2 regions of the Lysinibacillus sp. FSL R5-0849 genome follow, and region 2 is predicted to be linked to the other one. Evidence: a T-box and tRNA genes for the amino acid it is inferred to sense, from the RefSeq annotation. Region 2 holds a T-box; the other holds one or more tRNA genes.

Region 1 (11,106 bases), 1.4 Mb from region 2:
CGCCCACAGAGGCATTAGCTGGATTTTCAAACTCTGTAGTTTTAATGATTGCAGGGCTTTTCGTCGTGGGTGCAGGAATATTACGCACAGGTCTTGCGGGAATGGCAGGACAGTTATTACTTAAATGGTCGGGCAATAGTGAGTTGAAACTATTTGTATTACTACTCATCATTGTTGGATCTGTCGGTGCATTTATGAGCAATACAGGTACTGTCGCATTAATGATGCCAATAGTTGTAAGTATAGCGATTAGTATGAAGGTCAGCCCTTCTAAATTTTTATTGCCACTCTCATACGTAGCTAGTCTATCGGGTCTTATGACGTTGATTGCGTCCCCAACCAATTTAATTGTCAGTCAGTTATTGGTAGATAGAGGATATAGCAAACTTGGATTTTTTGAGATAACTCCAATTGGTATAGTGGGTATGATTGCAGGAATTGCTTATCTAGTACTTGTGCGCAATATTCTGTTACCGAAAGATCAACATCGTACGCAAACAAATGAGGGCTATAAGCTTTCACCCAAGAAAATCATAAAGCAATATGATTTAAATAATCGACTATTCAAAATTTCTGTTCCAGAAGAATCACCTATTATTGAAACGTCGTTAGCAGAGTTAAAGCTACCAGCCAAGTACACGCTCTGTATGATGAAAATTCATCGCAAGTCACAAGAAGGTATCAATTTACTACCTATGACGTATCAAGAAATGGCTGGTCCCACAAGTGTGATTCATGCAAAGGACGAGCTGTATGTTCAAGGGGAAGAAGCGGATATTCGTCACTTTGTTGAGGATTATCACCTCGAGATGCAAGGATTAGTAGAAGGGGAAGCTGATGAATTGGTTTCGAAGCACCTCGGTATTGCAGAGGTATTGCTTACGCCAAATTCAAGCTTTATCAATGAAACAGTTAGTTCGTTAGGGTTTAGAGAAAAATACAATCTAAATATAATTGGTATTAATCGTAAGGGTGGTTATAAACTCCAAGACATGGTTTCGCATAAGTTGAAATTTGGAGACGCTATTTTAGTGCAAGGAGCTTGGGATGAAATTCTTTTATTAGCGAGAGAGACCCAAGATGTTGTGGTTGTGGGTCAGCCAAAAGAACACGCGAGTGTAGCAGCGGCAACAGGAAAAGCTGGTATTGCGGGGATTATTATGCTGTTTATGATTATGTTAATGGCATTTGAAATTTTCCCTGCTGTTATTTCTGTTATGATTGGTGCCGTTTTAATGATATTAACTGGTTGCTTACGGAACATGGAAGATGCGTATAGCAATATGAATTTTGAAAGTATAGTGCTAGTGGCCGCTATGCTACCAATGGCGACAGCGTTAGAAAAAACAGGAGGCATGGCTATATTATCTGACGGGATTATTAAAGTTCTTGGTGACTATGGTCCCTATGGTGTCCTCATAGGTGTTTATATTTTGACAGCTGTCTTTGGACAATTTATTAGTAATACGGCGACGGCTGTATTGTTTGCACCAATAGCTATGAGTGCTGCAATAGCAATGGAGGTTAATCCTACAACATTTATGATTGCAGTAGCAGTAGCCGCGAGTATGGCGTTTGCCACACCAATTGCATCCCCAACTAATGCGCTGGTAATGACAGCTGGGGGCTATAAATTTATGGACTTTGTAAGAATAGGGATACCGTTACAAATTGTTATGTTTATTGTCATGATGATAACTATCCCATTCTTTTTCCCATTATAAAATTCAGTTTAAGACTATAGATAAACTCAAACTTTTGAGTTTATCTATAGTCTTTTTTGAAATCAAGTAAAGTCGTTGACTCCATTTAGGAGTGTAGTGCCCCTCATTCCAGTTCACCTTTATATAAAAAACTGCATCTACATACTGAAAGATCGGTTTAATATCGATTTTTTTCCTGCTATCAAAAAAAATCTATTAATTTTTTCTTGTAAGATATGATAAAATTATATTTTAATTAGTGGTATAACATAAACCTTAAGGGTGAAAATATTATTTGTAGTCAAAGGTTTATTTTGATTATTAATATAGGAAGTAATTCTATGTCGAGAAAAAAAGTTAAACTTTTTTTGAAAAAGTGTTGACCTTTTAAAAATAAGGGTGTAGTATTATACAAGTCGCCACGGTGACACGCTAAAACAAAGCAAAACATGAACCTTGAAAACTGAACAAGCAAAACGTAATCAATAAAGTTTTAAGTAACTAGCTTAGCTAGTGAACAAAACAAAATTTTGGACATCAAAATTGATGCCAGCAAAACAATTTGAGCTAATCAAATTTCTTTTATGGAGAGTTTGATCCTGGCTCAGGACGAACGCTGGCGGCGTGCCTAATACATGCAAGTCGAGCGAACAGAGAAGGAGCTTGCTCCTTCGACGTTAGCGGCGGACGGGTGAGTAACACGTGGGCAACCTACCTTATAGTTTGGGATAACTCCGGGAAACCGGGGCTAATACCGAATAATCTGTTTCACCTCATGGTGAAACACTGAAAGACGGTTTCGGCTGTCGCTATAGGATGGGCCCGCGGCGCATTAGCTAGTTGGTGAGGTAACGGCTCACCAAGGCGACGATGCGTAGCCGACCTGAGAGGGTGATCGGCCACACTGGGACTGAGACACGGCCCAGACTCCTACGGGAGGCAGCAGTAGGGAATCTTCCACAATGGGCGAAAGCCTGATGGAGCAACGCCGCGTGAGTGAAGAAGGATTTCGGTTCGTAAAACTCTGTTGTAAGGGAAGAACAAGTACAGTAGTAACTGGCTGTACCTTGACGGTACCTTATTAGAAAGCCACGGCTAACTACGTGCCAGCAGCCGCGGTAATACGTAGGTGGCAAGCGTTGTCCGGAATTATTGGGCGTAAAGCGCGCGCAGGTGGTTTCTTAAGTCTGATGTGAAAGCCCACGGCTCAACCGTGGAGGGTCATTGGAAACTGGGAGACTTGAGTGCAGAAGAGGATAGTGGAATTCCAAGTGTAGCGGTGAAATGCGTAGAGATTTGGAGGAACACCAGTGGCGAAGGCGACTATCTGGTCTGTAACTGACACTGAGGCGCGAAAGCGTGGGGAGCAAACAGGATTAGATACCCTGGTAGTCCACGCCGTAAACGATGAGTGCTAAGTGTTAGGGGGTTTCCGCCCCTTAGTGCTGCAGCTAACGCATTAAGCACTCCGCCTGGGGAGTACGGTCGCAAGACTGAAACTCAAAGGAATTGACGGGGGCCCGCACAAGCGGTGGAGCATGTGGTTTAATTCGAAGCAACGCGAAGAACCTTACCAGGTCTTGACATCCCGTTGACCACTGTAGAGATATAGTTTCCCCTTCGGGGGCAACGGTGACAGGTGGTGCATGGTTGTCGTCAGCTCGTGTCGTGAGATGTTGGGTTAAGTCCCGCAACGAGCGCAACCCTTGATCTTAGTTGCCATCATTTAGTTGGGCACTCTAAGGTGACTGCCGGTGACAAACCGGAGGAAGGTGGGGATGACGTCAAATCATCATGCCCCTTATGACCTGGGCTACACACGTGCTACAATGGACGATACAAACGGTTGCCAACTCGCGAGAGGGAGCTAATCCGATAAAGTCGTTCTCAGTTCGGATTGTAGGCTGCAACTCGCCTACATGAAGCCGGAATCGCTAGTAATCGCGGATCAGCATGCCGCGGTGAATACGTTCCCGGGCCTTGTACACACCGCCCGTCACACCACGAGAGTTTGTAACACCCGAAGTCGGTGAGGTAACCTTTTGGAGCCAGCCGCCGAAGGTGGGATAGATGATTGGGGTGAAGTCGTAACAAGGTAGCCGTATCGGAAGGTGCGGCTGGATCACCTCCTTTCTAAGGATATTTTCGGAATACAAACCTTGGGTTTGTAAGATTACGTTTTGCGTTCAGTTTTGAAGGTTCATTCTTCTGAATGAAATACTTCAAAACTTGTTCTTTGAAAACTGGATAAAACGACATTGAAATAGTAACAAACACATTTATTTTTTTAAGTTTTTTATAGGCTTAATAACATTAAAAGGTTTCAAGACACGAGCAGTTAAATGCGATGTGTATTGGAAGCTGATAGGTTAAGTTATTAAGGGCGCACGGCGAATGCCTTGGCACTAGGAGCCGAAGAAGGACGGCACTAACACCGATATGCTTCGGGGAGCTGTAAGTGAGCTTTGATCCGGAGATTTCCGAATGGGGGAACCCACTACGTTTAATCGCGTAGTATCTTGACGTGAATACATAGCGTCTTGAAGGCAGACCCAGGGAACTGAAACATCTAAGTACCTGGAGGAAGAGAAAGAAAAATCGATTCCCTGAGTAGCGGCGAGCGAAACGGGAAGAGCCCAAACCAAGAGGCTTGCCTCTTGGGGTTGTAGGACACTCAATACGGAGTTACAAAAGAGCGAGTTAGATGAAGCGACTTGGAAAGGTCCGCCAGAGCAGGTAAAAGCCCTGTAGTCGAAAGTTCGTTCCCTCCTGAGTGGATCCTGAGTACGGCGGAACACGTGAAATTCCGTCGGAATCCGGGAGGACCATCTCCCAAGGCTAAATACTACCTAGTGACCGATAGTGAACCAGTACCGTGAGGGAAAGGTGAAAAGCACCCCGGAAGGGGAGTGAAAGAGATCCTGAAACCGTGTGCCTACAAGTAGTTAGAGCCCGTTAATGGGTGATAGCGTGCCTTTTGTAGAATGAACCGGCGAGTTACGATTACGTGCGAGGTTAAGCTTTAGAAGGCGGAGCCGCAGCGAAAGCGAGTCTGAATAGGGCGAAATAGTACGTGGTCGTAGACCCGAAACCAGGTGATCTACCCATGTCCAGGGTGAAGGTAAGGTAACACTTACTGGAGGCCCGAACCCACGCACGTTGAAAAGTGCGGGGATGAGGTGTGGGTAGCGGAGAAATTCCAATCGAACTTGGAGATAGCTGGTTCTCTCCGAAATAGCTTTAGGGCTAGCCTCGTGATGAGAATACTGGAGGTAGAGCACTGTTTGGACTAGGGGGCCATCCCGGTTTACCGAATTCAGACAAACTCCGAATGCCAGATATTTATACACGGGAGTCAGACTGCGAGTGATAAGATCCGTAGTCAAAAGGGAAACAGCCCAGACCACCAGCTAAGGTCCCAAAGTAATCGTTAAGTGGAAAAGGATGTGGCGTTGCACAGACAACCAGGATGTTGGCTTAGAAGCAGCCATCATTTAAAGAGTGCGTAATAGCTCACTGGTCGAGTGACGCTGCGCCGAAAATGTATCGGGGCTAAACGATTCACCGAAGCTGTGGATTGACATCTACGATGTCAGTGGTAGGAGAGCGTTCTAAGTGCGTTGAAGTCAGACCGGAAGGACTGGTGGAGCGCTTAGAAGTGAGAATGCCGGTATGAGTAGCGAAAGACGGGTGAGAATCCCGTCCACCGTATGACTAAGGTTTCCTGAGGAAGGCTCGTCCGCTCAGGGTTAGTCGGGACCTAAGCCGAGGCCGATAGGCGTAGGCGATGGACAACAGGTTGATATTCCTGTACCACCTCCTCACCGTTTGAGAAATGGGGGGACGCAGTAGGATAGGGCAAGCGCGCTGTTGGTTATGCGCGTCCAAGCAGTAAGGCGTGTGTGTAGGCAAATCCGCACACTGTAACGTTGAGCTGTGATGGCGAGTCCGTATGGACGAAGTTCCTGATTTCACACTGCCAAGAAAAGCCTCTATCGAGGTGAGAGGTGCCCGTACCGCAAACCGACACAGGTAGTCGAGGAGAGAATCCTAAGGTGTGCGAGAGAACTCTCGTTAAGGAACTCGGCAAAATGACCCCGTAACTTCGGGAGAAGGGGTGCTCTTGAGCGTGCAAGCGCATGAGAGCCGCAGTGAATAGGCCCAGGCGACTGTTTAGCAAAAACACAGGTCTCTGCAAAACCGTAAGGTGACGTATAGGGGCTGACGCCTGCCCGGTGCTGGAAGGTTAAGAGGAGTGGTTAGCGCAAGCGAAGCTGCGAATTGAAGCCCCAGTAAACGGCGGCCGTAACTATAACGGTCCTAAGGTAGCGAAATTCCTTGTCGGGTAAGTTCCGACCCGCACGAAAGGCGTAACGATCTGGGCACTGTCTCAACGAGAGACTCGGTGAAATTATAGTACCTGTGAAGATGCAGGTTACCCGCGACAGGACGGAAAGACCCCGTGGAGCTTTACTGTAGCCTGATATTGAATTTTGGTACAACTTGTACAGGATAGGTAGGAGCCAGAGATCTCGGAGCGCCAGCTTCGAAGGAGGCGTCGGTGGGATACTACCCTGGTTGTATTGAAATTCTAACCCATGCCCCTTAGCGGGGCAGGAGACAGTGTCAGGCGGACAGTTTGACTGGGGCGGTCGCCTCCTAAAAGGTAACGGAGGCGCCCAAAGGTTCCCTCAGAATGGTTGGAAATCATTCGTAGAGTGTAAAGGCACAAGGGAGCTTGACTGCGAGACCTACAAGTCGAGCAGGGTCGAAAGACGGGCTTAGTGATCCGGTGGTTCCGCATGGAAGGGCCATCGCTCAACGGATAAAAGCTACCCCGGGGATAACAGGCTTATCTCCCCCAAGAGTCCACATCGACGGGGAGGTTTGGCACCTCGATGTCGGCTCATCGCATCCTGGGGCTGTAGTCGGTCCCAAGGGTTGGGCTGTTCGCCCATTAAAGCGGTACGCGAGCTGGGTTCAGAACGTCGTGAGACAGTTCGGTCCCTATCCGTCGTGGGCGTAGGAAATTTGAGAGGAGCTGTCCTTAGTACGAGAGGACCGGGATGGACACACCGCTGGTGTACCAGTTGTCTTGCCAAAGGCATCGCTGGGTAGCTATGTGTGGACGGGATAAGTGCTGAAAGCATCTAAGCATGAAGCCCCCCTCAAGATGAGATTTCCCATTACGCAAGTAAGTAAGATCCCTCAAAGACGATGAGGTAGATAGGTTCGAGGTGGAAGTGTGGTGACACATGGAGCTGACGAATACTAATCGATCGAGGACTTAACCAAAAAAGTTTGAAACCTTCAATGAACCGTTTATCCAGTTTTGAAAGAATAAGCTTTCAATTGAATAAGTGAAGTGATGATGGCAAAGAGGTCACACCCGTTCCCATACCGAACACGGAAGTTAAGCTCTTTAGCGCCGATGGTAGTTGGGGGCTTCCCCCTGTGAGAGTAGGACGTCGCTTCGCTTATTTTTTATGGAGGATTAGCTCAGTTGGGAGAGCACCTGCCTTACAAGCAGGGGGTCGGCGGTTCGAGCCCGTCATCCTCCACCATTTTGGTCCCGTGGTGTAGCGGTTAACATGCCTGCCTGTCACGCAGGAGATCGCCGGTTCGATCCCGGTCGGGACCGTTATTTTTTTATTGCCGGTGTAGCTCAGTTGGTAGAGCAACTGACTTGTAATCAGTAGGTCGTGGGTTCGACTCCTATCGCCGGCACCATTATTCCCTTGGAGGGGTAGCGAAGTGGCTAAACGCGGCGGACTGTAAATCCGCTCCTTAGGGTTCGGCGGTTCGAATCCGTCCCCCTCCACCATTTTAGGGGCATAGTTCAACGGTAGAATAGAGGTCTCCAAAACCTTTGGTGTGGGTTCGATTCCTACTGCCCCTGCCAGGTATTGAGGTACTCGTTCATATATGGCTGTTATTATATAGTGGCGGTTGTGGCGAAGTGGTTAACGCATCGGATTGTGGTTCCGACATTCGTGGGTTCGATTCCCATCAGTCGCCCCATTTTAAAATTGGGGTATAGCCAAGCGGTAAGGCAACGGATTTTGATTCCGTCATGCCTAGGTTCGAATCCTAGTACCCCAGCCATTTTTTATTTTACGAGCCATTAGCTCAGTTGGTAGAGCATCTGACTTTTAATCAGAGGGTCGAAGGTTCGAGTCCTTCATGGCTCATCATTTTTTATTAATTTTGCGCCCGTAGCTCAATTGGATAGAGCGTCTGACTACGGATCAGAAGGTTATGGGTTCGACTCCTGTCGGGCGCGCCAATTTATTCATGTTTTCGGAATGTAGCTCAGCTTGGTAGAGCACTTGGTTTGGGACCAAGGGGTCGTAGGTTCGAATCCTGTCATTCCGATCATCTATAAATGGGGCCTTAGCTCAGCTGGGAGAGCGCCTGCCTTGCACGCAGGAGGTCAGCGGTTCGATCCCGCTAGGCTCCACCATTTTAATATTTTTGGAGGTATACCCAAGTCTGGCTGAAGGGATCGGTCTTGAAAACCGACAGGCGGGTAACACCGCGCGGGGGTTCGAATCCCTCTACCTCCTCCATTTCGGGTCAGTAGCTCAGTTGGTAGAGCATTAGATTGAAGCTCTAAGTGTCGGCGGTTCGATTCCGTCCTGACCCACCATTATTTGCGGGTGTAGTTTAATGGTAAAACCTCAGCCTTCCAAGCTGATGTCGTGAGTTCGATTCTCATCACCCGCTCCAAAATGGGCCTATAGCTCAGCTGGTTAGAGCGCACGCCTGATAAGCGTGAGGTCGATGGTTCGAGTCCATTTAGGCCCATCATTATTCCGAAGTAGCTCAGTTGGTAGTAGCACCTGACTGTTAATCAGGTTGTCGCAGGTTCGAGTCCTGCCTTCGGAGCCACGGCCCGTTGGTCAAGTGGTTAAGACACCGCCCTTTCACGGCGGTAACACGGGTTCGAATCCCGTACGGGTCATCAAGCATGTAGCACAGTTGTGTGCTACATGCTTTTTTTATCTTTGCATAAACAGGTATCAAAGCTATAAATCCTTTGACAAGGTTTTGTAGCTTTTTAATGTTAGGTCTAAACATTTCCTTCTACCAAATGCTCATAATCCCTCTCTTTTTATAGGCTCGTTTAAAGGAGTACTATAATTCAATTACTACTTGGAACGATGCTTTATAGTAAATTTGAACAAACTATTTCATATATGCAATATGTATGTTTTTTCACTAGCTATTTTCATGGTGCTTATTGCCTCGTTCCTCTAATATGAGGATAAGTGGAGGAATCGATATGAATATACAGGAGATACAATGTTTTTTAAATCAATACCAGCTGGAACAAAATGAATCCAAACTTTGGTTAGAAAATAGATTACAACTGATTAAAAGTGCAGGGGAATATAAGCCTACAACAGAGGAGCTAGTTTTTGGCGCACGAGTTGCATGGCGTAATAGCAATAAATGTATTGGACGGTTGTTTTGGCAATCATTGCATGTAGTAGATGCACGAGAAGTTTTAGATGAACAGGGCATTTTTCAAAAGTTACTAGAGCATATTGAGTATGCCACTAATCATGGGAAAATTCGTCCAACTATAACAGTGTTTGCAACTGACAGAGTACGGATTTGGAATCATCAGCTAATTCGTTATGCAGGCTACGAAACAGAAGAAGGCATTATTGGAGATGCACATTCCATCATTTTTACAAAAGTATGTGAATCGATGGGCTGGAAAGGCGAGCGTACGCCGTTTGATGTATTACCACTTGTCATACAGGTAGATGGACATGCTCCCCAACTATTTACGATTCCTACCGAGTATATTTTAGAGGTTCCAATACGTCATCCGGAATCGGAAGCTGTAGAGAAATTAGAATTGAAATGGTATGCTGTTCCTATTATTTCGAGTATGCGTTTTCAAATGGCTGGCATTGATTTTCAAGCAGCTCCATTTAATGGCTGGTATATGGGGACTGAAATTGGGGCACGCAATTTAGCCGATCATGAGCGTTATAATATGCTCCCAGCTATTGCGGATATATTTAATCTGGATACAACCAAACAAGCTTCTCTTTGGCGTGACCGAGCATTAGTGGAGCTCAATATAGCTGTCCTTCATTCTTTTAAAGAGAATGGTGTGAGCATTGTAGATCATCATACTGCTGCTCAGCAGTTTAAATTATTTGAGGAAGCTGAGGAATCAGCAGGGCGAGAAGTTACGGGTAACTGGACATGGTTAATCCCACCACTTTCCCCTGCGACCACTCATATATTCCATAAGCCTTATGTAAATACCTACCATACGCCCAATTATTTTTATCAGAAACCATGTTATTAACTTTAAAGGAGTTGTTCATAAACGAACAGCTCCTAAGTACCTTTTTAGGAGAGAGGCAATTCAAGATGTTGAACCAAAATATTTCGAATATCCCTTGGCAACAATTGACGACACCTTATGGCAGAGGAACAGACATTCCTCGCCTAATTGAACAGGAACAATATCAAGAGCTGACTGAACTAATCGAACATCAAGGAACACTTTGGCAGGTGACGCCATGGGTTTTGCTTATTCTTTTAAAAAAGCTTTCAAGTAAAAATGTGAAGGAAGTCTCCTTAGCAGAAATAGAGCTTTATTTAGCTGTGGCTCATGCAATAACTGAGGATTATCAAGATTCAACACATAACGTTTCAACGATGCAAGAGCTTTTGGATACGAAATATTTATGGGTGGAAAATGAAGAGGATGATGAGCTGGAATGGGAGGAAGATACACCTAGAGGCTATGAACCAGAAGCTTTTTTAGGCTATTATTATTTTAGTTTTTTACTCCTTCAAGAGGCAATCCCTGTTTTTACTGCTATTAAGGCACATACCAAGAGCACAACAGAGGAACTTGAGGAACTGCTAGCCTTACTAAAACATCAAAAAAAGAAATGGATATAGACAAAAAGCAGATGGGGTCAGATCACTTCCCCAACTGCTTAAATTTAATGGACATATTCATCTTTAGAGGCTCGCATGGAACATAAGAAGAGTGTCATAGCAACAACAACAAAGAGCCAGCCGGCAATATTCCAACCACCAAATAAATCATGGAGGTATCCGAAAAGAATCGGCCCAATGGCAGCGAATAAATAGCCCAATGATTGTGCAAACCCTGATAGATCAGCGGCTTCAAATGCTGTACGTGTGCGAAGTGTAAAGAACATCATTGCTAATGCGAATGAAGCTCCACCTGCTAAACCTAGAAGGATCATCCATAATATCCCCAACGTTGTCCATTCCATTACAACGCCGACAAATCCTACTAAATAGAACGATGTAAACATAAGGACAAGTGGTCTTTGTGAAGTCATTTTACCAGCAATAATGGGGACAGCCAATGCCATGGGGACTTGTGAGAATTGCA
Region 2 (11,106 bases):
CAACTGATAATTCTTCACCTATACTAACCTTTTTGTCCTTCCCAGCATCTGGTTTATCATTTTTTGAATCAGTGTTAGTTGATGCCGTAACTGGTTCTTTCTCTTTATCTGTTGTTTCTTTATTATCATCGCCAACAAACATCCCGATAATTATTAACAAGATAAATAAAGCAATAAAACCACCACAACCTATTTTTAAAAATTTTTTCATTAAAATATCCCTCCTTATACACAAATATACATGGATAATCGAGGTAAATCTATTACTTTTTTCATATTTCTACATTTTTCATCACTCTTTTCATTGAAAAAACACCCTCAAATGAGAGTGCTTAATAGTTGTCTTTTTTCGATTTGCTTTATTAATAACTGGTTCATTCGCTTAAGATTTGGCTGATTGCTTTTAGAAAAGAAACCAAAATTTTTAAGATTCAATAACTGAGGTCGCTCATTTTTTCTACTGACTCCTGCCACCAATACCCTATGTTATTACACCCTTATTGAAGGATTACAAACCTTCAATATTTCGACTATTTCATCGTGTTTAAAGTTACAGTTAATGTGGCTGTTGATGCGGAATTAATCCCTCGTAATCGTTTTACTAAAGTAGTTATTAACGACGAAGAACGAGAAGAACCTAATGTACTGAATATCCAGCAGCTTAATCGATTACTTGAAATTGCAGAATTAGCTGAACCTTTAACCTCTTATGCCATTAGAGTGTGGAGTTCTGGAATTCTATTAGAAGATGGTGAACAACTTAAAGAAAGTGGTTCACATACTAAAGAGCCGTATGCAGATAACTGTCTATTTTATGCATTCAAACGTTTATCAGAAAAGATGGGTATTTAGTTTTTATTTTAGGGGATTTTTAAGGGGGCAGACAGGAGTATAATTATCTTCTTATTTATCCTCGCGTACTTCAGCCTTTCATATTATAACTACGCGTTCTTACTTCAACAAAATTATTTACTACTACAAGTATAAGTGAATAAAGAGTAAATCTGTTTGCAGTCCAGTCACTTATCGATAAAAGAAAAAACCAAAATGAATTTCTCCATTCTGGTTAAAGTCATACTTTTTGGTTTCCCATAAAATAAATAGCTTGATTATAAACTTATCTTACCATTCGTTAATTATAATCGCTCTAAATCTTGGTACTCTTTCATATAAGGGCCATCCTCTGCAACAAATGAATGATACATGGCCTTTACTGCAAAATTTTTCTCTAATCCCATTTCAGATTTTAGCTTTTTTAATTCATCATGCAGTACTCGATGTTCATTGATAAGCTTTAGCATAACTGTTTTATTATATTTCATTACATCCGTCCTTTTGTTTAACTACAACTTTAAAAATTAAATTCTGTTCTGTGGTTCTGCATTTAATCGATTTTTTCCTTCTAAATACGCATTAATGCACCATTAGGTTTTGGTAATTCTTGAGCTGATATTTGATTCATTTTACAAAAATGTTGAAAAAATTGTTGTGCCTGCTCTCGTTCATTTGGGTCACTTTTCAATGACATAATATCAAGTAAAATTTGAGCCATCCATAAATTTTCAAAATATCGGTATTTACCTGTATTCCATGTCATTTTTTCAGGAGATTTTTCATTTAAATAATATTTCCAGAAAAGCAACTGATCCGACTCCTGTTCTGTAAGCTGCAATCTGTATATGGAATGAGCAGGAATATATCCATCTTCACAAATTTTGCCGACAAAATCTTCTTTCACCATATAGACGCCTAAGATACGTCTTTCTTTTTCTAGCTTGCTCGAATCTACTGCTGTTAATAACACAGCGCTATTTGGATGCAAGCGACTCGGCTTGTTTGGTTTTCCTTTGTTATTGCCACTTTTTAAGACTCCTGAAAAAACTTTCCACTCTGAAAAAGAAGTAGTCTGTTCTTCAGTGTCACACCAAAAAACCATTTGTGATGAGGGATGAAGTTTATGGTTTTTCATAAGCTTTTCATGCTCCAAGCGAAGCGCCAGCTTTTTTCGTTGTAAAACTTTTTCCTCTCCCTTCTTCAATTCCTCCTCTTTTCGTTCATTTTCCTTTTTTTGTATAATTTCTTCAAGTGACCTAGCATCACTTTTATCATGTAGCTTTAGATGTGTTCCAAATACATCAGGGAAAACAAACTTCTTATTTTCAGATGCGAAATGTATTTCAATACTAGAATCATTATGCTTAACGATACTACCTACGCCAAAACGCTTATGCGTAACTTTCTTATTGATTAGATTCATTATTCTAGTCCTCCTTAGGGAATAAAAAAATTCGGTTACTATTAGATAATAAATTAATAATTATTCAACTAACGTCCTTAAAAGCTCACATAAACTGTTTTGATTTTTTTCTTTAGCTTAAAAAAGATTTAAAAAAGTCCCAAATTCAATCTGTAAAAATAGACATCGGATTTCGAAATACGATTTCAAAAAAATGATTATAAGACTATTATAACATTTTTTTAAAATTTCACAAATTTATTATTGACAACATATTTTATCATAAGGTAAAATTATAATTTATTCTCTGAATTACTTTAAAATAAAGGCCTCCAACAAACTTCTGGCAAATGCCAGTATCTTGTGATCAGTACCCCTCTGTAAAAGAAAACGAATAGTCTAAGGGAATGATTCCACAATCATGCACCAAAAAAGACCCCAATTTTGCAAAAGGTTATTGCAAAAATTAGGGCCAGAATTTGTTTAAACCAAGCCTATCTCTCTAGATACCAGCTCAATTAATTATTGACGGTCTGTCTACGTTCCTGTGAATTTCTTTTTGTAAATATCCTCTCCTATTATGTACATCCATTTTTGAAACTTCCTCTGTTTGTAGGTTTTCCCATTTGTAAATGTAAAAAATTTAGTCTGTATTTGTCTATCAAGGTTCAGGGCTTTTTTCACCATTTAATCGTAATTTATGAACAATCAATTTGAACCTACGTTTTTTCCACTTTTAATCAATAGCGCAGAAACTAATCCAATACTAAGTGTTGTAGCAAGAAGAAGGAAGGCTACAGTAAAGCTACCAGTTTGAATTAAATAAACAGATATGAATGGTGCAATACTTGTTCCAGCAAATAAAATGACTGTATACATAGAGACCGCAATCCCTCCCATATTCCAGCCTAACTGACTAACAAGTGTTACTAATGAAGGAACCGCCAGTGCAATCCCACCGACAAATAAAATACTAATAATCGTTAAACCAGCTATAGTTGAAATAAGGCTCATCACGGTTAGTGAGATAATCGAAAGACATAAGGCCATTTTTAATACAAATAGTACATTAAAACGCTTCGCTAATTTACCTGCAAATGGTGACATCACCATTCCTACTATCCCAAAGGCACGAATGTAAATGAGGTTTTGACTATTCATACCGAAGGAATCACTCGTTAAATATGCACCTAAAATAATGTACATACTGACAAATGACATTAATAATACAAACGAAATGATATAACTAAATATCAAATTTCTATTGGTAAAAATAATACCGATTCTCTTCAGAGGAGCCCATATATTTTTAGATTCGTTCTGAAGTACTCCCTTCGGTAAGATCCACACGACTAACAAAGCAGTTATAAGATACACTGCAGCAAGCACATAAAAAATGACGTGCCAATGACTTTGTTCACTTACATATCCACTAAACACTTGCCCAACTATACCCGCAACAAGAAATCCCGTACTGATAAAACCAATTGCCCCAACCTTTCGATCATTGGGAAAAACCTCAAGAGTATAAGCAAGTGCTACTGGTGAAAATGTTGCTGCCGCAAGCCCTTGTATTCCTCTCAATAAAAGAATAATAGAAAAATCATTAACTAATCCTAGAAGTAACGTGATCATGCTTAGTGAAAAAAGCCCAAATACAATGACATTTTTTCGACCATATTTTTCTGATATCGCACCATAGAAAAAACAACCTAGTGCAAATCCAAGTGAAAAAACACTTGATGTAAAGCCTGCCTGAACCAATGAAATATTAAAATAATCACTGAATAAACTAATCAGAGGTATTGTTAAATAGAGACTAGACATCACTACCATACCTGTCCAGGATAAAATAGTTGTCATTAAAGCATAATTTTCTCGATTACCTGAAATTACAATATTCATTAAATAAATCACCCTTTTTAGTTTGATTAACTTATAGTTAGATAATCTAATTAAATGACTAAAAATTAAACTGTACCAACATAGCTACAGTTTAACGCTCCACATTTAGTTTTCTTTGTATTGATGTTAATAATTTACTCACTAGCTTCTCAAATACTTTTCGTTCATCAGGCTCCAAATCGATTAAATTAGAAGCACACGACGACCAATATGTCGGTAAAACTTCAGCTATAAAAGTACGACCTTCATCCGTTAAACTTACATATATCTTCCTCCGATCTTCCTTACTATGATTCCTTACAACAAGATTTCTTTTTTCTAACCAATCGAGCATTGACGTTGCAGATGCTCTCGTAATTCCCAGTCGTTTGGCTAAAGCAGACGGAGTCGCACGTCTTTCTCCATGTAATGTCAGTAATAGCAATAAGTCCAATTTACTTTCTGTAATACCAAATGGAGCTAACTCATTGTCTGTTACATCTAAAACATAATCGCTTAACCATAACAACATTAAACCCAATTTCGCATCTTCATGATTTGTTTCATTTGATGAAGACATCTGAATCAGTTCCACATACGGCTCTATCCCTAAGGCTGGTAAATCATCTTCATTCATGTACGTTTTCTTAAGTTTTGTCATTGAATCACCTTTTAATTAGATTATCTAACTATCAACTATTCTAACTATAAATTTAGTTGAAGGCAAGCACTTTTATTTCCACAAATTTCTTCAAAATAAAAGCTACTCCTTTTTTAGCGCAAACACAATGCCTCTCAACGATCATAAACCCTTCTCATTTTGTGACAATTTTATGTACTTTAAAATAGTAATTACATAGTTTCAAAATAATATATCCACTACCTTAATATTAAAAACAAAATATCAGTTATTTACTATTCCTAGACCACTTCAAATAGAACCTTTTCTCAAAAAATATATTTTATTTTTATAGTAAAACATTTTCTAAACATTATTATAATCAACATTCTTATACAATTCTTGTTTTCAAAGAATCATTTAATAAGCTAACTTTTTTGTAAAATAATAACAAGAATAAAATGAACAATTTTAATAAAAATACGAGTTGAACTTTAACAAAAAATAGAATACGATGAATTCCGAAAGGTGGTTCACCATCATTCAAGCAATAATAATTTTTAAAAAGGGGTTGGAAGTATGTCAGACGTTCTAAAGCAATTTGTTATGCCGAAAACAAACTTATTTGGACCTGGAGCAATTCAAGAAGTTGGTAAACACTTAAATGATTTAGAAGTGAAAAAGACATTAATCGTAACAGATGAGGGCTTACACAAATTAGGTCTCTCTGAACAAATTGCAAACATCATTACAGCTGCTGGAATTGATGTAGCAATTTTCCCTAAAGCAGAACCAAATCCAACAGATCAAAATATTGAAGATGGCATTGCAGCTTACCATGCTGAAGGCTGTGATTCAATCGTTTCTCTTGGAGGAGGGAGCGCTCATGATGCAGCAAAAGGTATCGGACTTATTGCTTCGAATGGTGGACGCATTCACGATTATGAAGGCGTTGATAAATCACAAAATCCACTTGTGCCATTAATTGCTATTAACACAACGGCTGGTACTGCTAGTGAAATGACTCGTTTCACCATTATTACAGATACAGCACGTAAAGTGAAGATGGCCATTGTTGACAAACATGTGACTCCGTTAGTTTCGATTAACGATCCAGAACTGATGATTGGATTACCTCCTGCTCTAACAGCAGCTACTGGTGTAGATGCATTGACACATGCTATTGAATCATTTGTTTCGACAAATGCTACACCAATTACGGATGCTTGTGCTGAGAAGGTACTTCAACTAGTTCCTGAATTCCTACCACGTGCCTATGCAAATGGAGCTGATTTAGAAGCACGTGAACAAATGGTATATGCACAATTTTTAGCAGGTATGGCCTTTAATAATGCTTCACTTGGCTATGTCCATGCAATTGCTCATCAGTTAGGTGGCTACTATAACCTACCTCATGGCGTATGTAATGCTATTTTATTGCCACATGTTTGCCGCTACAACGTAACAGCACGTACTGAGCGCTTTGCTCGCATTGCTGAATTATTAGGTGAAAATGTGGAAGGATTAAGTAAACGAGATGCTGCTGAAAAAGCTATTTCAGCGATTGAAAAGCTATCAAAAGATTTGAATATTCCTAGCGGCTTCCGCGAACTAGGTGCAAAAGACGAGGATATTGAAATTTTAGCAAAAAATGCGATGTTAGATGTATGTGCTGAGACAAATCCTCGTAAGGCAACACTAGAGGATATTAAACAAATTATTACAAATGCAATGGGCCCTATCGTGAAAAAAGAGGCATCGCTTGAAGCTGTTGCTCTTTCATAATTAATTTTAAAAACAAAAGGTGGAGATAAACAAAGCGTTTTCTCCACCTTTTTCCTATGCACTAAGATAAAAAAAACGTACACACATTGTTTAGAATGCAAACTCTCGCTATACTTTTCTTAAAAAAGAATAGGAGATAACAATATGCGTTTAATCTCGATATGCCCTAGCAATACGGAGCTTGTAGCCTATTTAGGACTGACAGACCAGCTTGTTGGAGTAGATGATTTCTCCGATTGGCCATCCAGCGTTAAAGATTTGCCACAGCTCGGCCCAGATTTATCTATTAATATGGACGATTTAGAGGATTTACAGCCCGATCTTGTTCTTGCTTCATTAAGTGTGCCTGGAATGGAGAAAAACATCGAGGAATTGCAAAGAAGAAATATCCCACATATTGTTTTTAATGCTAACTCGTTAGAGGAAATTGCTCAAGATCTCCTTTCACTCGGGAGAGCTTGTCATGTAGAAGAACGTGCTAAAATAATTGCGGAAGAATATTTGCAATCGATTGACAAAATGCGTACAGTTGCAAACTCCCTCATGAAGAAACCTACCCTTTATTGGGAATGGTGGCCGAACCCTATTTTTACACCAGGAAAAATAAATTGGCTAACAGAAATTAGTGCTATTGCAGGTGGAGTCAATTTATTTCAGGATGTCGAACTAGCCAGTGTTCAAACAGATTGGGCAGATGTTGTTAAACGAAAGCCTGACTACATCATGATGGCTTGGGTAGGCGTAGCTTTTGAGCGTATACAGCCATCCAACTTATTAAAGCGCCCTCATGCTAGTGAGCTACATGCCGTGAAAATGAAACAGCTCCATGTGATGGAGGAATGGCTTTATTGTCGCCCTTCTCTCCGCCTTATTGAAGGGGCTATAAAGCTAGCTAAAATATTGCACCCTCAACAATATGAACATATAAAATTGCCAAGTTTTTTATCATAAAAAAAAACATCCCCTTTTGGGTCGGGGGATGTTGTTTCAATCATTACACAAACTTCACCATATGATATTTTTTCTTACCGCGACGAACAATGCTAAATGCATCCTCTAGACGATCCTTTGCACCGAATACATATTCTAAATCCGTCACTTTTTCTCCATTGACACTAATTGCACCATTTGAAACGTCCTCACGCGCCTGACGTTTCGATGATGAGATGCCAGCTTCCACTAGAAGGTCTACAATATTTTTATCTTCCTTAGCCATTTCAATAGAAGGAACGTCTTTAAAGGCATCCTTCATTTCTTCAGCAGAAAGTGCTTTTAAATCGCCTGAAAATAATGCTGCTGTAATACGGATAGCTTGCTCTAATGCCTCTTGACCATGAATTAATCGTGTCATTTCCTCAGCAAGTGCTTTTTGAGCCTTACGTAAATGTGGCTCTTCCTCTACAGAAATAGCTAATGCTTCAATCTCTTCACGAGTAAGGAATGTGAATATTTTTAAGTATTTGATCACATCTGCATCCGCAGCATTGATCCAGAATTGGTAAAACTCATATGGAGATGTTTTCTTCCCATCTAACCAAACAGCACCACCAGCTGTTTTACCAAATTTCGTACCATCAGCTTTCGTCACTAATGGAATCGTAATCCCAAAGGCTTTAGTTTCTTCTTCATGAGTTTTACGAATAACCTCTAAACCTGTTGTAATATTACCCCATTGGTCAGAACCGCCTACTTGAATACGACAATTGTAGTGGTTGTATAGATGATTGTAATCAATCCCTTGAATTAATGTATAAGCAAACTCTGTGAAAGATATCCCCGTATCAAGTCGAGAAGCAATTGTATCTTTTGCCAACATGTAGTTAACATTAATTAATTTCCCATAATCACGTAAAAATTCAATCGTATTTATATTGCCGATCCAGTCACGATTGTTCACAAGCTGAGCGCCATTACCAGCTTCAGCAAAATCAAAAATACGTTCTAGTTGACCGCGGATACCTTGAACATTTTTATCGATTTGCTCCACAGTTTGTAATTGACGCTCTTCTGAACGACCTGAAGGATCTCCTATCATGCCTGTAGCCCCACCCACAAGTAAAATTGGACGGTGTCCCGCTTTTTGGAAGCGACGTAAAGTTAAAAGCGGAACAATATGTCCAATATGCATAGAATCTGCTGTTGGATCAACACCACAGTATAAAGAGACAGATTGTTCTTCTAATAATTTTGCCATACCATCAGCATCTGTTTGTTGATATAGCAGTCCACGCCATTCTAAATCTTGTAATAATTCGTTTGTCATGATGATTCCTCCTAATTGATTGAAATTCGCTACGTGCATGGACAAATTCATGAGATAAAAAAAATCCCTACACGCAAAATAATTGCATGCAGGGACGTTAAATTGTAAATTAACGCGGTACCACCCGGCTTGAAGATGTCATCCACCTTCCACTTCATTCAACCGCCTTTATCGCAGGCGCGCACGTCTAAGCTCCAAGCACGTAATTCATCTCTACATTATGACCAGTTTTCACCAACCACTGGCTCTCTAAACAGGGAATATAGAAACTACTCCAAACTCTTCATCACTAGAAAACTATAACCATTATTCTATACGAATCTATTTCAATGTCAATAACTATGTTCTAGCTAAAACAATATGTGCTATAATAAACAAGATTTTAGGAGGTCGATACATTGAAAGATTGGATTGAAAAAATCAATGCAAAGATCGATACATTAATTGAACAAAAATGGATGAAGAAATTACGTATTTCAGGTAGCGTTACCTGGAACTTATTTTTACTATTTTTAGTTTTTGCATTGGTTGGCACTGTATTTGTCGGTTCAGTAGGAGCTGGTTATTTCGCTTCTCTTGTAAAAGAAGAACCCTTACGCTCAAAGGAAGAATTGCGAGATCAAATTTTTAGCTATGAAGAAACAAGTGAGATTTATTTTGCCAACGATATTTATATCGGAAAATTACGGACAGATTTAGATCGCCGTGAAACTTCACTTAAAAATGTTGCACCAGATGTTCTTAATGCTGTACTAGCAACAGAAGATGAATATTTCCGTGAACATAACGGAATTGTACCAAAAGCGGTTATACGAGGCTTATTACAAGATGTTACGAATTCTGCTACACAGACAGGTGGCTCTACCCTTACGCAACAACTTATAAAAAACCAAGTATTAACCAATGAAGTTTCCTATGAACGTAAAGCAAAAGAAATTTTACTTGCTATGCGTTTAGAGCATTTTATGACAAAGGAAGAAATATTAGAGGCTTATTTAAATATTATTCCATACGGTCGTAACTCTTCAGGGCGCAATATTGCAGGTGTAGAAACAGCCGCGGAAGGGATCTTTGGTGTGAAAGCTAAAGATTTATCACTAGCGCAAGCAGCTTACATAGCTGGTATTCCTCAGGCGCCATTTGCTTACACACCGTTTACAAATACGGGTGAACTGAAAAGTGAGGAAGCTTTAAAACCAGGTATTGATCGTATGAAAACAGTTCTTTATCGTATGAAAGAAGCTGGTTATATTGACGATGCGCAATATAAAGAAACACTTAATTATGATATTGCTGCTGACTTCCGTGGTCCAGAAATGCGAGCGGAGGATCGTTATCCATGGCTTACATATGAGCTTGAGAGTCGTGCAAAAGATATTATTGCAGAAAAACTCGCAGAAGATGACGGTATTGACCCAGAGCGATTAAAAACAGAAAAGAAATTAAAAGATAAATATAAAATCTTAGCTGATCGTGATGTTCGCTCAAAAGGTTATCGTATTTATTCAACCATTAACAAAGATATGTATGATGCCATGCAAAAAGCTGCTAAGGACTTCCAATATTATGGCCATACGTATACTGGTAAAGGGAAAGACCCTGTAACTGGTGAGGAAATTGATATCGAAATGCCCGTACAAGTGGGTAGTATTTTAATGGAAAATACGACGGGTCGAATTTTAAGTTTTGTAGGTGGTCGAGACTTTAATACAACTCAAGTTAACCACGCAACACAAGCTTATCGTTCAAATGGTTCTACGATGAAACCATTACTTGTTTACGCTCCTGCTATTGAGTACGGCGTAATTGGCGCAGGTAGCCCACTCGTTGACGTAAAATTCTCAATCGGTTCATGGAGCCCAAGTAACTATATTACTAGTGATGAACGAGGACTTATTCCCGCACGTGAGGCTTTAGCAGATTCTCAAAACATATCAGCGTTACGTTTATACAATGATATTATTAACAAACGTCCTGCTGATCTATTAGTAAAAATGGGATTCACAAAATTACACCCCGATGATTTCACTAACCTAGCAACTGGTATCGGTGCTTTAAGTGAGGGGACTACTGTAGAAGAGAATACGAATGCCTTTGCTACTTTTGCAAATGGTGGTCAATTCGTTGATGCTTATATGATTGATCGAATTGAAGATCAAGAAGGAAATATTATTTACAAACACGAAGTAGAACCCGTCCAAGTATTCAGTCCAGAAACGTCCTATATTGTGACGGATATGCTACGTGACGTATTAACAAAAGGAACAGGAACTCTTGCACGTAATACATTAAAATTCTCTTCAGATTTTGCTGCAAAAA

The links. The T-box of region 2 lies ahead of tyrS (tyrosine--tRNA ligase). A T-box ahead of a tRNA ligase gene usually reads a tRNA of that ligase, here a tRNA-Tyr.
Region 1: it encodes a tRNA-Tyr, which carries the amino acid that the T-box ahead of tyrS (tyrosine--tRNA ligase) is inferred to sense. The anticodon was not compared.

Annotation. Positions count from the first base shown of each region.
Region 1 is NZ_CP152004.1:253,921-265,026, forward strand. Features, by position in the region: gene MKY80_RS01175 (SLC13 family permease) at 1-1,724, shown strand, start outside; rRNA gene MKY80_RS01180 (16S ribosomal RNA) at 2,285-3,836, shown strand; rRNA gene MKY80_RS01185 (23S ribosomal RNA) at 4,071-6,998, shown strand; rRNA gene rrf (5S ribosomal RNA) at 7,065-7,180, shown strand; tRNA gene MKY80_RS01195 (tRNA-Val) at 7,192-7,267, shown strand; tRNA gene MKY80_RS01200 (tRNA-Asp) at 7,272-7,344, shown strand; tRNA gene MKY80_RS01205 (tRNA-Thr) at 7,358-7,433, shown strand; tRNA gene MKY80_RS01210 (tRNA-Tyr) at 7,444-7,527, shown strand; tRNA gene MKY80_RS01215 (tRNA-Trp) at 7,532-7,605, shown strand; tRNA gene MKY80_RS01220 (tRNA-His) at 7,649-7,724, shown strand; tRNA gene MKY80_RS01225 (tRNA-Gln) at 7,734-7,808, shown strand; tRNA gene MKY80_RS01230 (tRNA-Lys) at 7,822-7,894, shown strand; tRNA gene MKY80_RS01235 (tRNA-Arg) at 7,913-7,989, shown strand; tRNA gene MKY80_RS01240 (tRNA-Pro) at 8,005-8,078, shown strand; tRNA gene MKY80_RS01245 (tRNA-Ala) at 8,091-8,166, shown strand; tRNA gene MKY80_RS01250 (tRNA-Ser) at 8,180-8,272, shown strand; tRNA gene MKY80_RS01255 (tRNA-Phe) at 8,277-8,352, shown strand; tRNA gene MKY80_RS01260 (tRNA-Gly) at 8,359-8,432, shown strand; tRNA gene MKY80_RS01265 (tRNA-Ile) at 8,437-8,510, shown strand; tRNA gene MKY80_RS01270 (tRNA-Asn) at 8,518-8,594, shown strand; tRNA gene MKY80_RS01275 (tRNA-Glu) at 8,596-8,667, shown strand; gene MKY80_RS01280 (nitric oxide synthase oxygenase) at 8,989-10,035, shown strand; gene MKY80_RS01285 (hypothetical protein) at 10,101-10,640, shown strand; gene MKY80_RS01290 (MFS transporter) at 10,685-11,106, opposite strand, start outside.
Region 2 is NZ_CP152004.1:3,511,633-3,522,738, forward strand. Features, by position in the region: gene MKY80_RS17260 (DUF4352 domain-containing protein) at 1-211, opposite strand, end outside; gene MKY80_RS17265 (hypothetical protein) at 541-852, shown strand; gene MKY80_RS17270 (hypothetical protein) at 1,137-1,322, opposite strand; gene MKY80_RS17275 (malate synthase) at 1,403-2,257, opposite strand; gene MKY80_RS17280 (MFS transporter) at 2,945-4,141, opposite strand; gene MKY80_RS17285 (MarR family transcriptional regulator) at 4,233-4,781, opposite strand; gene MKY80_RS17290 (iron-containing alcohol dehydrogenase) at 5,319-6,524, shown strand; gene MKY80_RS17295 (cobalamin-binding protein) at 6,669-7,475, shown strand; gene tyrS (tyrosine--tRNA ligase) at 7,519-8,787, opposite strand; T-box leader at 8,875-9,083, opposite strand; gene MKY80_RS17305 (transglycosylase domain-containing protein) at 9,186-11,106, shown strand, end outside.